2 regions of the Mesorhizobium sp. URHB0026 genome follow, and region 1 is predicted to be linked to the other one. Evidence: predicted binding sites of a transcription regulator. Region 1 holds the regulator's gene; the other holds the start of a gene.
What was found. The regulator PhoB, encoded in region 1, activates phosphate uptake and scavenging genes when phosphate is short. The targets are predictions, from matches to a motif close to TGTCATNNANCTGTCAT.
Positions count from the first base shown of each region.

Region 2: ACVWWD_RS17895 (RNA degradosome polyphosphate kinase) is a predicted target of PhoB. The motif match lies at 4,171-4,187, and genes of this name have one in related genera.

Region 1 is NZ_JBSSCN010000001.1:1,023,579-1,030,945, reverse strand. It holds gene pstC (phosphate ABC transporter permease subunit PstC) at 1-64, shown strand, start outside; gene pstA (phosphate ABC transporter permease PstA) at 68-919, shown strand; gene pstB (phosphate ABC transporter ATP-binding protein PstB) at 916-1,719, shown strand; gene phoU (phosphate signaling complex protein PhoU) at 1,745-2,452, shown strand; gene phoB (phosphate regulon transcriptional regulator PhoB) at 2,472-3,161, shown strand; gene ACVWWD_RS05155 (ROK family protein) at 3,164-4,399, opposite strand; gene xylF (D-xylose ABC transporter substrate-binding protein) at 4,665-5,705, shown strand; gene ACVWWD_RS05145 (sugar ABC transporter permease) at 5,838-7,190, shown strand; gene ACVWWD_RS05140 (ATP-binding cassette domain-containing protein) at 7,201-7,367, shown strand, end outside.
Region 2 is NZ_JBSSCN010000001.1:3,657,899-3,665,265, forward strand. It holds gene ACVWWD_RS17870 (amino acid ABC transporter permease) at 1-958, shown strand, start outside; gene ACVWWD_RS17875 (amino acid ABC transporter ATP-binding protein) at 1,038-1,787, shown strand; gene ACVWWD_RS17880 (TIGR02117 family protein) at 1,906-2,571, shown strand; gene ACVWWD_RS17885 (FAD-dependent monooxygenase) at 2,590-3,828, opposite strand; gene ACVWWD_RS17890 (zinc-finger domain-containing protein) at 3,839-4,084, opposite strand; gene ACVWWD_RS17895 (RNA degradosome polyphosphate kinase) at 4,252-6,444, shown strand; gene ppx (exopolyphosphatase) at 6,444-7,367, shown strand, end outside.

The sequences.
Region 1 (7,367 bases):
CTTCCTCATCCTTGCCATCGCACGCTACATGCTGATGCGCATCGACGCCCGCACCGGAGCCTGACCGATGTCGACAGCCTCGTCGCTTCACAGCCGCCGCAAGACCAGAAACTCGGTGATGATGACGCTGTGCGTCGTCGCCGCGGGCATCGGGCTTGCCTGGCTGGCACTGATCCTCGGCGCACTGGTCTACAAAGGCGCCGCCGGGCTGTCCCTTGACGTCTTCACGCGGATGACGCCGCCCCCCGGCGATGCGGGCGGCCTGCTCAACGCCATCTATGGCAGCGTGGTGATGACCGTCATCGCCGTCATCGTCGGCACGCCGATCGGTGTCCTCGCCGGCACCTACATGGCCGAATATGGCCGTTTCTCCAAGCTCACCACCGTGGTGCGGTTCATCAACGACATCCTGCTGTCGGCGCCGTCGATCATCATCGGCCTTTTCGTCTACGAATTGATGGTGCGGCCGATGGGGCATTTCTCGGCCATCGCCGGCGCCGTCGCGCTGGCTATCCTGGTCATCCCCGTGGTCGTGCGCACCACCGAGGACATGCTCAACCTGGTGCCGAACGCCTTGCGCGAAGCCGGCACCGCGATCGGCGCGCCGCGCTGGGTGGTCATCAAGTCGGTCGCTTACCGCGCGGCACTGTCCGGCATCGTCACCGGCATATTGCTGTCGATCGCCCGCATCTCCGGCGAGACCGCGCCACTTCTTTTCACGGCGCTGAACAACCAGTTCTGGTCGAGCAACCTCAACGCGCCGATGGCCAGCCTGCCGGTCACCATCTTCCAGTTCGCTCTCAGCCCCTACGAAGAATGGCAGCAACTGGCCTGGACCGGCGCACTCATAATCACATTGACGGTTCTCGCGCTCAGCATCTTCGCGCGCAGCCTGACCGGACGCAGAGAGGACAAATGAGCCAGATGTTGTCTCCAGACATGACGATTGCCGCCGAGGCAGCCGCCAAGGCGAAGATCGAGGTCAAGAACCTCAATTTCTACTACGGCCAGTCGAAGGCGCTGAAGGACATCACCTTGTCGCTGCCCGAGCGCAGCGTGACTGCCTTCATCGGACCGTCGGGTTGCGGAAAGTCGACGCTGCTGCGCGTCTTCAACCGCATCTACGAGCTCTACCCCAAGCAGACCGCCGAGGGTCAGGTGCTGCTCGACGGCCAGAACGTTCTCGACCGCTCGCAGGACCTCAACCTGTTGCGCACCAAGATCGGCATGGTGTTCCAGAAGCCGACGCCGTTCCCGATGTCGATCTATGAGAACATCGCCTTCGGCGTCCGGCTCTATGAGAAGATCGGCAAGGCCGAAATGGACGGCCGTGTCGAGCAGGCGTTGAAACGCGCCGCGCTCTGGAACGAGGTCAAGGACAAGCTCAATGCCAGCGGCCTCAGCCTGTCCGGCGGCCAGCAGCAGCGGCTTTGCATCGCCCGCACGGTGGCGGTGAAGCCGGAGGTCATCCTGCTCGATGAGCCGGCGTCGGCGCTCGACCCATTGTCGACCGCGAAGATCGAGGAATTGATCGACGAGTTGCAAGCCGACTACACAATCGTCATCGTCACCCACAACATGCAGCAGGCCGCGCGCGTCTCGAAGCAGACGGCTTTCATGTATCTGGGCGAGCTGGTCGAATTCGACAAGACCGAGAAGATCTTCACGTCGCCTCGCGAGAAGCGCACGCAGGACTATATCACCGGCCGCTTCGGCTGATCTCACGCATACGAGGACCAGGATCATGGCCGAACACACAGTCGCAGCCTTCGACGAGGATCTCGGACAGATCAGCAGGCTGATCAGCGACATGGGCGATCTCGCCGGCATCATGGTCGGCGGCGCCACCAAGGCGCTGCTGAATTCCGACAACGCGCTGGCACAGCGCGTCGTCTCCGACGACGCCATTATGGACGCGCGCCAGCGCGAACTCGATGATCGCGCCATCACCCTGATCGCCAAGCGCCAGCCGATGGCCGACGATCTGCGTCATGTGGTCGGCTCGATCCGCATGGCGGGCGATCTCGAACGCATCGGCGACCTTGCCAAGAACATCGCCAAGCGCGTCGGCTCCGTCGGCCTCACCGCCACGCCGCGCGACCTGTCGCATTCCATAGACTCCATGGCGCAGCTGGTGCTGATCCAGGTGCAGGGCGTGGTCGAGGAATATGCGGCCGGCGATGCCGCCGCCCTCGCCAAGCTCAGGAATGACGACGAACGCATCGATGTCAAATACACTTCGGTCTTCCGCGAACTCCTGACCTACATGATGGAGGATCCCCGCAACATCACGGCTTGCACGCATCTTTTGTTCTGCGCCAAGAATCTCGAACGCATCGGCGACCATGTGACCAACATTGCCGAGAATGCGTATTATGTGCTGACCGGCACGCAACTGCCCGCCAACCGTCCGAAGCAGGACGAGACGGCGATGTCGGTGCCGGCGGCTTGACGGCAGGGATGATCAATCGATGATCGCGCCACGCATCATGGTGGTGGAGGACGAGGAGCCGCTGGGCGTGCTCCTCCGCTACAATCTGGAGTCCGAGGGTTACCAGGTCGAGGTGGTGACACGCGGCGACGAAGCCGAGATCCGCCTCCAGGAAAACGTGCCCGACCTCCTGGTGCTCGACTGGATGGTGCCGGCGGTTTCCGGCATCGAACTCTGTCGGCGCCTGCGTATGCGGCCCGAGACGGAGCGGTTGCCGATCATCATGCTGACGGCGCGCGGCGAGGAGAGCGACCGCGTGCGCGGCCTCTCGACCGGCGCCGACGACTATCTGGTCAAGCCGTTCTCGACGCCGGAATTCATGGCCCGGGTCAAGGCACTGCTGCGCCGCGCCAAGCCGGAAGTGTTGTCCAGCGTGCTCAAGGTCGGCGACATCGTGCTCGACCGCGAATCGCACCGGGTCTATCGCAAGAAGAGCGAGATCCGGCTCGGACCGACCGAGTTCCGCCTGCTCGAGTTCATGATGCGCCATCCCGGCCGCGTATTCTCGCGCAGCCAGTTGCTCGACAATGTCTGGGGCGAGACGATCTACATCGACGAGCGCACCGTGGATGTGCATGTCGGCCGCCTGCGCAAGGCGGTAAACAATGGCCGCATGCCCGATGTGATACGCACCATCCGTGGCGCAGGCTACGCGATCCGCGAGGATTGAGATCAGGCCACGTTCTTGCCGGATCTCACCTGCACGCCCGGCGCGAAGATCTCCTGGTCGACGAAGGTGAGCGCGCGCATGGCGCAGCCCTCGCGGATCAGCGGCAATTCGTTCGGCTCTGTATCGAAGGAAATCGACGTCGAATGCTGGCCGCCGGCGGTCTGGGCGATGGCCTCGCGCAAGGCCGGCTCGATCAGATCGAAGGCGGCGGCGCTGACGCCGACCATCGCAACGGGCGCCGGATCGATCAGCGCGAACAGGCTGCCAAGCCCATAGCCCAGCGCCTCCCCGGCCTTGCGATAGGCCTCGCGTTCCGGTCCGTCTCTTTCGCGCGCCGTGGCCGCCAATGCACGCATGTCGGCGTCGCTGACGTCGACCGGTTTGGCGTCCTCACCCATCTGTCCTGCATTGCGCCAGATGGCATAGTTGCCGGCATAGGCCTCGACGCAGCCGCGCCGCCCGCAGCGGCAGAGCGCGCCGCCCGGGCGATGGATCATGTGGCCGAACTCGCCGCCCGAGGAATGGGTGCCTGTGAACAGCTCGCCCTTCAGCACCAGGCCCATGCCGATGCCGTGCGAGAGCAGGATGGCGATGAAGTCGTCGCGGTAGCGCTCGGGGTCGCGCCAGCGCAGCGCCACCGCCATCATGTTGCAGTCGTTCTCCATGGTGGCGGGGATGCCGAATTCGGCTTCGAGTATATCGGCGAAGGCAATGTCCGTCTGGGGCGTGATCGGCGACCACAGCATGGCGCGCGCCTCGGTGTCGGTGATGCCCTGGATCGCCAGCGCGATGCGGGCGATGCTGGCGACGTCGAGGTCGGGATCCTCGAGGCGGCGCCGGACGATGGCCACGCATTCGCCGATCAGCGCCTCGCGCGACATGGTCAGCGTGTCCAGCCGGCGCTGCTCCTCCGATATCACCTGGCCGGCGTAGTCGATGACGGCGACGGAGAGGAAATTCAGCGACAGCACCACGGTCATGACCGCCGCGGCCTCGGGGTTGAGGCCAAGGCCAACCTGCGGCCGGCCGCGTTTCAGTGAGCCGGCCTCGTTCGGCTTGCCTTCGCTCAGGATACCTTCGCCGATCAGGTCGGCTGATATCGCCGATATAGTCGAGTGGCTGAGGGCGGTGGTGGCGGCGATCTCGGTGCGCGAGGGCTGGCCACCCCGGCGCACGGCTCCAATCACCATTGCTCGATTGCGCCGGCGCAGATCGTCGTGGCGGATTCCGACCGACATGATTTCCCTCCCCGTCGCCGCGGTTCTTGACGCCCCCCCGAACACCCTCCGGCAACAGGTCGAATACTGGCAGAAGCGGCTGGGGCTGTCATTTATTTATTGCGAGGCTCGAAAAAAGGCTTCCGGCACCTCAAAATCCGTCAGAATCGATGTTGACAGGGTTCCGGCGATGGACGAATATTTTTTCGAGGCTCGAAAAAATAGGGCCTTCGTGCCGGCCTTGGGGCCAGTTTGGTCGCGCCACACGCGGCGCAGGGAGGATATCATGAAGAGATTCACAGTCGCCATTCTGGCGGGTGTCGCCATGTCGCTGACGCTCGCGTCGGTCGCTCAGGGGAAGGACAAAGTGATCGGCGTGTCGTGGTCGAACTTCCAGGAAGAGCGCTGGAAGACCGACGAGGCGGCCATGAAGAAGGCCATCGAGGCCGCAGGCGACAAGTACATTTCCGCCGATGCGCAGTCCAATCCCGGCAAGCAGCTGACCGATGTCGAGAGCCTGATTTCGCAGGGCGCCAGTTCACTGATCATCCTGGCGCAGGACGCGTCGGCCATCGGCCCGGCGGTACAGAAAGCGCTCGACGAGGGCATTCCGGTCGTCGGCTATGACCGCCTGATCGAGAACAAGGACGTCTTCTACCTAACCTTCGACAACAAGGAAGTCGGCCGCATGCAGGCCCGCGAAGTGTTCAAGGCGAAGCCTGAGGGCAATTACGTCTTCATCAAGGGCTCGGGCGCCGATCCGAATGCCGACTTCCTGTTCTCGGGCTCGATGGAAGTGCTGAAGGCAGCCATGGACAGCGGCAAGATCAAGAATGTCGGCGAAGCCTATACGGACGGCTGGCTACCCGCCAACGCCCAGAAGAACATGGAACAGTTCCTCACCGCCAACGACAACAAGGTCGACGCCGTGGTCGCCGCCAATGACGGCACCGCCGGCGGCGTGGTCGCGGCGCTGACGGCACAGGGGCTCGCCGGCACCGTGCCGGTCTCTGGCCAGGACGGCGACCACGCCGCGCTCAACCGCATCGCGCTCGGCACCCAGACCGTGTCGGTGTGGAAGGACGCGCGCGAACTCGGCAAGAACGCCGCCGAGATCGCCTCGCAACTCGCCGACGGCAAGAAGATGACCGACATCGCCGGCGTGAAGGACTTCACGACGCCTGGCGGCAACACCGTCAAGTCGCTGTTCCTGACCCCGGTGGCCATCACCAAGGACAATCTCAACCTCGTCATCGACGCCGGCTGGATCAAGAAGGACGAAGTCTGCACGGGTGTCGCCGCCGGCAGCGTCGCGGCCTGCAACTAAGCTTGATCGCCTGAAAAGTCGGAAGCGCCGCGGCTCATGAGTCGCGGCGTTTTCTCAACGAGATTTGTGTTTCGCTAACTTCTGGGCTCTGGTCCGGCTCCGCGTCAGACGGCAAGCCGCTGGGAGGACATCATGACCGACACGACCTCAACCTCGCGGGCCGATACGGCGCGTGCGTCGGAACTCGGCGCGGTCGCCCGGTTCCTCAAGGCGACCGAGATCGATACCCGTATGCTTGGCATGATCGGCGCGCTGCTGTTGATCTGGGTCGCGCTGCATGTGATTTCGAGCCTGCGTCTTGGCGTCGATCCGCTCGATTTCGACAGCCGCACGTTCCTCACGCCACGCAATCTGTGGAACCTGTCGGTGCAGACGTCCGCGGTCGCCATCATGGCCTGCGGCATGGTCCTGGTCATCGTCATGCGCAACATCGATCTGTCCGTCGGTTCCGCCGAGGGCCTGATCGGCATGGTCATGGGCTTTGCCCAGGTGCATTTCCTGGTTCGCTTCGTGGGACTTGAACTCGGCAACCCATGGATCTGGGTCCTGGCACTGGTCATCGGTCTGGCGCTCGGGCTTTTGATCGGCGCGTTCCAGGGCTTCGTCATCGCCTATCTGGAAGTGCCGGCCTTCATCGTCACACTGGGTGGCCTGCTGGTCTGGCGCGGGGCAGCCTGGTGGGTCACGTCAGGCCAGACGGTGGCACCGCTCGACGCCACTTTCCAGTTGATGGGCGGCGGACCGACCGGATCGATCGGTGCCACCTGGAGCTGGGTCGTGGGCATCGTCGCCTGCCTGGCCGTCGTGTTCGCGCTGTTCAACGGGCGGGTTCAGCGCAAGCGCTTCCGCTTCCCCCTGCGGCCGATCTGGGCCGAGACGCTGCACGGCGTCGTCACCTGCGCCGTCATCATGGGCGCGGTCTGGCTGGCCAACTCCTATCCATGGCCCATCGGGATCGTGAACCGGTACGCGGCCGCCAACAACATCTCCGTGCCGGAGGGTGGGCTGTTCATCGCCCACGGCATCGCCATACCGGTGCTGATGGCGGTCGCCGTCGGTCTGGTCATGACCTTCATCACCAACCGCACCCGTTTCGGCCGCTATGTCTTTGCCATTGGCGGCAATCCGGAAGCGGCCAATCTCGCCGGCATCAACACGCGCTGGATCACCATGAAGGTGTTCATGATCATGGGCGTGCTGGCCACGATCGCCGCCGCCATTTCGTCGGCCCGGCAGAACTCGTCGACCAATGTGCTGGGAACATTGGATGAGCTGCTCGTCATTGCCGCGGCCGTCATCGGTGGCACCTCGCTTGCCGGCGGATCGGGAACCATCATCGGTGCCATGCTCGGTGCATTGCTGATGCAGTCGCTGCAGTCGGGCATGGTGCTGCTCGGCGTCGACTCGCCGTTGCAGAGCATCGTCGTCGGCGCCGTGCTGGTCATCGCCGTCTGGCTCGACACCGTCTATCGCAAGCGGGTTTAGGGGTACGACCATGGCTGACAAAACCGCTCCCGTAACGGCCCTCACAACTTCGCCTACTGGCACGCCGCTGGTCGACATGCGCAACATCTCGATCGCCTTCGGCGGCATCCGTGCCGTCGACGACGCCTCGATCGATCTTTTCCCCGGGGAGGTCGTGGCGCTGCTCGGCCATAACGG
Region 2 (7,367 bases), 2.6 Mb from region 1:
GTGGACCGGACCGGACCGCACGGTCTGCGCCACCGTCGCGCAAGGCGGCATTCAGCCCGATGGCTGGAGCGGAGCCTGCTGGGCTTTCGTCAACGCCAAGTTCGGCCAGTTCATGTTCGGCACCTATCCGGTCGAGGAGCGCTGGCGGCCAATCCTGGTCGCCATCCTGTTCGTGGCGCTGCTGGTGCCGATGCTGATGCCGCGTGTGCCGCGCAAGGGGCTGAACGCGATCCAGCTTTTCCTGGTGCTGCCGATCGTTTCCTTCTTCCTGCTGGTCGGCGGCGTATTCGGCCTGCCGCATGTCGAAACCTCGCGCTGGGGCGGGCTGCTGATCACGCTGAGCCTGTCCTTCGTCGGCATCGCCGTATCGCTGCCGCTGGGCACCGTGCTGGCGCTCGGGCGGCGCTCGAAGATGCCGATCGTCAAGATGCTGTGCATTATCTTCATCGAAGCCGTGCGCGGCATACCGCTGATCACCGTCCTGTTTTTCGTCAGCGTCATGCTGCCGCTGTTCCTGCCGGCCGGCGTCAGCTTCGATAAGTATCTGAGGGCGCTGATCGGCGTGTCGCTGTTTGCCGCGGCCTATATGGCCGAAGTGGTGCGCGGCGGCCTGCAGGCGATCCCCAAGGGCCAGTATGAAGGTGCCGATTCGCTCGGTCTCGGCTACTGGCAGAAGATGAGCTTGATCGTGTTGCCGCAGGCGCTGAAGCTGGTCATACCCGGCATCGTCAACACCTTCATCGGCATGTTCAAGGACACCAGCCTGGTCCTCATCATCTCGATGTTCGACCTGCTCGGCATCGTCAAGCAGAACTTCTCCGACGCCAACTGGGCTACGGCGCAGACCGCGAAATCCGGTCTTGTGTTCGCCGCCTTCGTCTTCTGGCTGTTCTGCTTCGGCATGTCGCGCTATTCAATGTACACGGAACGCCGGCTCGACACCGGCTACAAACGCTAAACAAAAGAACAAGGGGACCCCAGCCATGGCCACCGAAAATGCCGTCAGCGCGGAGGAGATCAAGGTCAACGCGGCCAAGATGCATATCTCGACCACCGATGTCGCCATCGACATCATCGCCATGCATAAATGGTACGGCGAGTTCCATGTGCTGAAGGACATCAATCTGAAGGTGATGCGCGGCGAGCGTATCGTCATTTGCGGACCGTCCGGGTCGGGCAAGTCGACCATGATCCGCTGCATCAACCGGCTGGAAGAGCACCAGAAGGGCAAGATCATCGTCGATGGCAAGGAACTCACCAACGATCTGAAGAAGATCGACGAGGTGCGCCGAGAGGTCGGCATGGTGTTTCAGCACTTCAACCTGTTCCCGCATCTGACCATCCTCGAGAACTGCACGCTGGCGCCGATCTGGGTGCGCAAGACGCCGAAGAAGCAGGCCGAGGAAATCGCCATGCATTTCCTCAAGCGCGTCAAGATCCCCGAGCAGGCCAACAAATATCCGGGTCAGCTTTCCGGCGGCCAGCAGCAACGCGTGGCGATCGCCCGCTCGCTGTGCATGAACCCGCGCATCATGCTGTTCGACGAGCCGACCTCGGCGCTGGACCCGGAAATGATCAAGGAAGTGCTGGAAACCATGGTGGGTCTGGCCGAGGAAGGCATGACCATGCTGTGCGTCACCCACGAGATGGGCTTTGCGCGGAAAGTCGCCAACCGGGTGATCTTCATGGATCAGGGCCAGATCGTGGAGCAGAACACGCCGGCCGAGTTCTTCGACCATCCGCGCCACGAACGCACGAAGCTGTTCCTGTCGCAGATCCTGCACTGAGCGGACTGACGCCAACTCGAGAAAGCCCGGTCGCGCCGCGGCCGGGCTTTCTTGCCTCTGGCCGATCGGGTAATGATCTTCTTCATTGAGCCGCGAATGGACACGCGAAGCCGCGCCGATGAGAAAACTCCTGCGTTTCCTGGCCATGCTGGTTGCAGCACTGGTGCTCGCCGTGTCGCTCGGCACGCTGGTGCCGCGCCCGCTCTGGCCGGCAGCCGCAGCGGGCGAGGGCATCATGCACATATTGGTGCTGAAAAATCCGATCCACACCGACATCGCCATTCCGGTGGATGACGAGGTGCGCCGGCGCTTCCATTTTCTGGCCGATGCCGGCCTGCCTTCAGATGCGCCCGATGTGCGCTACCTCGTCTTCGGCTGGGGCGGGCGCGCCTTCTACCTGGAAACGCTGACATGGTCGCAATTGAAGGCGCTGCCCGCATTCAAGGCTTTGACGCTCGATGCGTCGGTGATGCATGTCGACGTCGCCGGCAATATTCCCGAGCCGCACCCCGATGTCGCAGGCTTCGACGTGGGCGAAGACCGTTTTGCCGCATTGCTCGATTTCATCGAAGCGAGCTTTCAGCAGGGGCCGAACGGCCCGATCGTCGTCGACAATGCCGGCTACTCCAATTTCGACCGCTTTTATGAGGCGAATGGCCATTTCAACGCGCTGATCGGTTGCAACACCTGGACGGCGGCTGCACTGCGCACTGCCGGCCTGCGCACCGGCTGGTGGAACCCGCTGCCGGTTTCGCTTGGGCTGTCCATGCGGCTGTATAATTAGCTTTGCCGCTGGCTCCTTTCACCGAGGGATGATCCGCTGCTGCTCCCACCCGTAAAGCCAGTCCAGATCGGCGGCGAGCTTCTCTCCCGGTCGCGCCGCCAGAAACAGATTGCGGGCCAACGCCACCGGGCCATGGGCATGCCAGGCAAGCCGGTTGAGCGCGCCGCGACGGATGACCTTGGCGATGCGCGACCGCCGCAGGTTCTCCCAGATGATGAGGCTTTGCGTCAGGTCGCCGGGGATGTCGGCGACGAGGTTGGCCAGCGTCGCGGCGTCCTCGATCGCCATGGCAGCACCTTGCGCCGCGAACGGCGTCATCGCGTGCGCGGCGTCGCCGATCAGCGCGATGCCTTCCGGCACAGTCCAGCGTCGCTGCTCGACCGTGTGGATGGGGAAGGCGGTCCACGGGCCAGCGAATTCCACTAATTGCGCCAGCGCCGGCGCGGTGCGGCGCATGGCGCCCGAAAGGATGGCGGGGTCGGCACTGCGTGACCACCCCTCGGCGATGCGCTCGCCCCGGGTGAAGGCGGCAAGGTTGAAGGCGCTACCCCTGCTGACGGGGTAGGCGACCATGTGGAATCCCGGGTGCAGGAAGGTGGTGACGCAGTCGGTGGCGCCGATCGCGGCGAAGGCTCGCCCCGCCTCGTTGTCCGCGCTCACCGTCGCCCGCCAGGCCAGTTCGCCGGAGAAATGGCTGTTCGCGAAGCCGGCTCCGCTGCCTGGACTGGCAAACCTCCGCACCGCTGACCAGACGCCATCGGCGCCGACCAGCAGAGATCCTTGGATATCGATGACCTTGCGGCCGACCCCGTCTGTCCTGGTGATAACGAGTGAACCGGAGGCCACGCTGCTGACCTGCGCACCGGTGGTGAGATGGATGTCGGGCAGTTGCGCAACGCGCCCCATCAGGGCGTCTTGCAGATCCGCCCGGTGCGCCAGGAGATAGGGCGCACCCCAGCGTTCCTCGCCGGCTCCGCCAAGCGGCACGCGTGCCAGTTGGCGCAGGCTCGCGGCGTCCTTCAGCACCACGGCTTCCGGCCGGACGGCATTGGCAAGAAGCGTGTCGAGCACGCCAAGCTGGCGCAGTATGCGCGTCGCGTTAGGAGAGAGCTGGATGCCGGCGCCCGCCGCTTCAAGGCGCTGCGCCTGTTCGAACACCCTCACGGAATAGCCGCGTTCGGCAAAGGCAATCGCTGCTGTCAGCCCGGCGATGCCAGCCCCGGCGATCACGACCTGCCGGGACTGCGTCTCGCTCATGATCGGAAGGTCAGGCGGCCTGGTCGATGTAGAGACAGCCCGCCGGCAGCGTTTCGGTCGCCTTCAGCTTCGGCGAATAGCGATAGAGGGTCGAGCAGTAAGGGCAGACTTTCTCATTGTCGTCGCCCATGTCGAGAAAAACATGCGGATGGTCGAAAGGCGGGTTGGCGCCCGTGCACATGAATTCCTTGACCCCGATGTCGATCGCCGGGTGGCCCGCATCGTTCTGGAAATGGGGAATGGAACCGCCTGCCATCGTCGTCTCCTTAACGCAGTCGCTCTGCATCTGGATCATATCAAGTCTGTTTGCAAGTTCGATGAAATCAAACTGTCGCAAAAGCCTGTCAGAGAACTGTCGCAAAAGCCTGCCACAGGATAAGTTAAGCCGGTTAACCGGCTGAGGCGGGCGGAAGAGCAGGAATCATGAACGAACTGAAGCCGGTACAGAGCGAATTCAACAATGTCGCGGCAGCGAGCCCGGAAGGCAATCCGGACCGCTTCGTCAATCGCGAATTCTCCTGGCTGCAGTTCAATCGCCGCGTTCTCGAGGAATCGCTGAACACCCATCACCCGCTGCTGGAGCGCGTCCGCTTCCTGTCGATCTCGGCCGCCAATCTCGACGAATTCTTCATGGTGCGCGTCGCCGGCCTTGCCGGCCAGGTGCGCGAAGGCATCGTGCTGAAGAGCCCGGACGGACGCACTCCCGAACAGCAGCTCGAACAATTGCTGCGTGAGGTCGAGCGGCTGCAGGAGGACCAGCAGAAGAGCCTGTCGGCCCTCACGGTGCTGCTCAACAAGGAAGGCATCGAAACCATCACCCGCGACGCGCTGACCAAGGACGAGAAGGTCTGGCTGGAAGACCATTTCCAGGAGCAGGTGTTTCCCGTGCTGACCCCGCTCTCGATCGACCCGGCGCATCCGTTCCCGTTCATTCCCAATCTCGGCTTCTCGATGGCGTTGCAGCTTCGCCATCGCAAGAATGGCGAGGAGATGAGCGCGCTCTTGCGCCTGCCGGTGGCGCTGAAGCGCTTCATCCGCCTGCCGGACCGCAAGCACCATGTCCGCTTCATCCCGCTGGAGGAGGCGGTCGGCCTTTACATCGGCAAGCTCTTCCCCGGCTACGAGGTCAAGGGTTCCGGCACGTTCCGCATCATTCGTGACAGCGACATCGAGGTCGAAGAGGAATCGGAAGATCTCGTGCGTCTGTTCGAAACGGCGCTGAAGCGCCGCCGCCGCGGTTCGGTCATCCGAATCGAATTCGACAAGCTGATGCCCGGGGAATTGCGCGATTTTGTCGCCGGCGAGCTTGGCGTCTCGTCGAGCCGCATCAGTGTGCTCACCGGGCCGCTGGCGCTCAGCCAGATCTCCGAGATCGTCTCCGTTCCCCGCGACGACCTGAAATTCATCCCCTACAACCCACGTTTTCCCGAGCGTATCCGCGAGCATGGCGGCGACTGTTTCGCCGCCATTCGCGAGAAGGACATCGTCGTCCATCACCCCTATGAGTCGTTCGACGTGGTGGTGCAGTTCCTGCGCCAGGCAATGGCCGATCCCGAAGTGGTGGCGATCAAGCAGACGCTCTATCGCACCTCCAACGACAGCCCGATCGTGCGTGCTCTGGTTGATGCGGCCGAAGCCGGCAAGTCGGTGACGGCGCTGGTCGAGCTCAAGGCGCGTTTCGACGAGGAGGCCAACATCCGCTGGGCGCGCGATCTCGAACGTGCCGGCGTCCAGGTCGTGTTCGGGTTCCTCGAACTCAAGACCCACGCCAAGATGTCGCTGGTGGTGCGGCGCGAGGACGGCAAGCTGCGCAATTACGTCCATCTCGGCACCGGCAACTACCACCCGGTCACCGCGCGCATCTACACCGACCTGTCCTTCTTCACCACCGACCCGACGATCGCCCGCGATGTCGCCCAATTGTTCAATTTCATCACCGGCTATGCCGAGCCGACCGCCGAGATGCGGCTGGCGATCTCGCCGTTCACGCTGAGGAACCGCATCCTCCAGCACATTTCGGACGAGGTCACCCATGCGTTGGAGGGACGGCCGGCGCGTATCTGGATGAAGATGAACGCGCTCGTCGATCCCATCATCATCGATGCGCTCTACGATGCAAGCCGCGCCGGAGTGGAGATCGACCTCGTCGTGCGCGGCATCTGCTGCCTGCGGCCGCAGGTGCCGGGCCTGTCGGAAAACATCAGGGTCAAGTCGATCGTCGGCCGGTTCCTCGAGCACAGCCGCATCTACTGCTTCGGCAACGGCCACGGCCTCCCGTCGGACGAGGCGATCGTCTACATCTCCTCGGCCGACCTCATGCCGCGCAATCTCGACCGCCGCGTCGAGACCATGGTGCCGATCACCAATCCAACTGTGCATGAACAGATTCTGGGCCAGATCATGCTGGGCAACATCATGGACAATCAGCAAAGTTTCGACGTATTGGCTGATGGAACCTCCCGGCGCGTGGTGCTGGAGGAGGGCGAGGAACAGTTCAACGCGCAGGAATATTTCATGACCAATCCGAGCCTGTCGGGACGGGGTGACGCGCTGAAATCGCATGCGCCCAAGCGAATAGCCCAGTTCAAGCGCCGCAAGAAGAACGCCACCACCTGATGCTGTCCAATTCCCAGGGCCGGCTGCAGGACCGCCGACCGCTGTCCATCATCGACATCGGCTCCAATTCGATCCGTCTCGTCGTCTATGAGGGGCTGGCGCGCTCGCCGACCATGCTGTTCAACGAAAAGATGCTGGCCGGCCTCGGCCGCGGCATCGTGTCGACGGGGAAGCTAGACCCGGAGGGGGTGGCGCGCTCGATGGAGGAGTTTCGCCGTTTCCGCGCGCTCTCCGACCAGGCTGGCGCCGAACACATGTACGTGCTGGCAACCGCCGCCGCCCGCGAGGCGATCAACGGTCCTGATTTCATCCATCGCGCCGAGGATGTGCTCAAGACCGAAATCCGTGTGCTCTCCGGCCGCCAGGAAGCGCATTATTCCGCGCTCGGCGTCATCTCCGGCTTCCACCCGGCCAACGGCATTGCCGGCGACCTTGGCGGCGGCAGCCTCGAACTCATAGACATTGATGGCGAGGCGATCGGCGACGGTATCACGCTGCCGCTCGGCGGCCTGCGCCTGCAGGACATGGCGAAGAACTCGCTCGTCCAGGCACAGAAGATCGCGCGCCAGGAACTGGCCCGGGCCAAGCTCTTGAAGGGCGGACAAGGCAGGACTTTCTACGCTGTTGGCGGCACTTGGCGAAACCTCGCCAGGCTGCATATGGAGATGAACAACTACCCGCTCGGCGTCATGCACCACTACGAAATATCGGCCGAGAGCGCTCAGAACTTCCTCAAGCAGGTGACCAGGGGCGAAGTCGAAAAGGTGAGGGGTATCGAGGGTGTCTCCAAGAACCGCCGCTCGCTGCTGCCCTATGGCGCTCTCGTGCTGCAGGAGATCATGACGGCGATGCAGCCGTCCAGGATCATCGTTTCGGCGCAAGGCGTGCGTGAGGGTTTCCTCTATTCGCTCCTCGATGCGGCC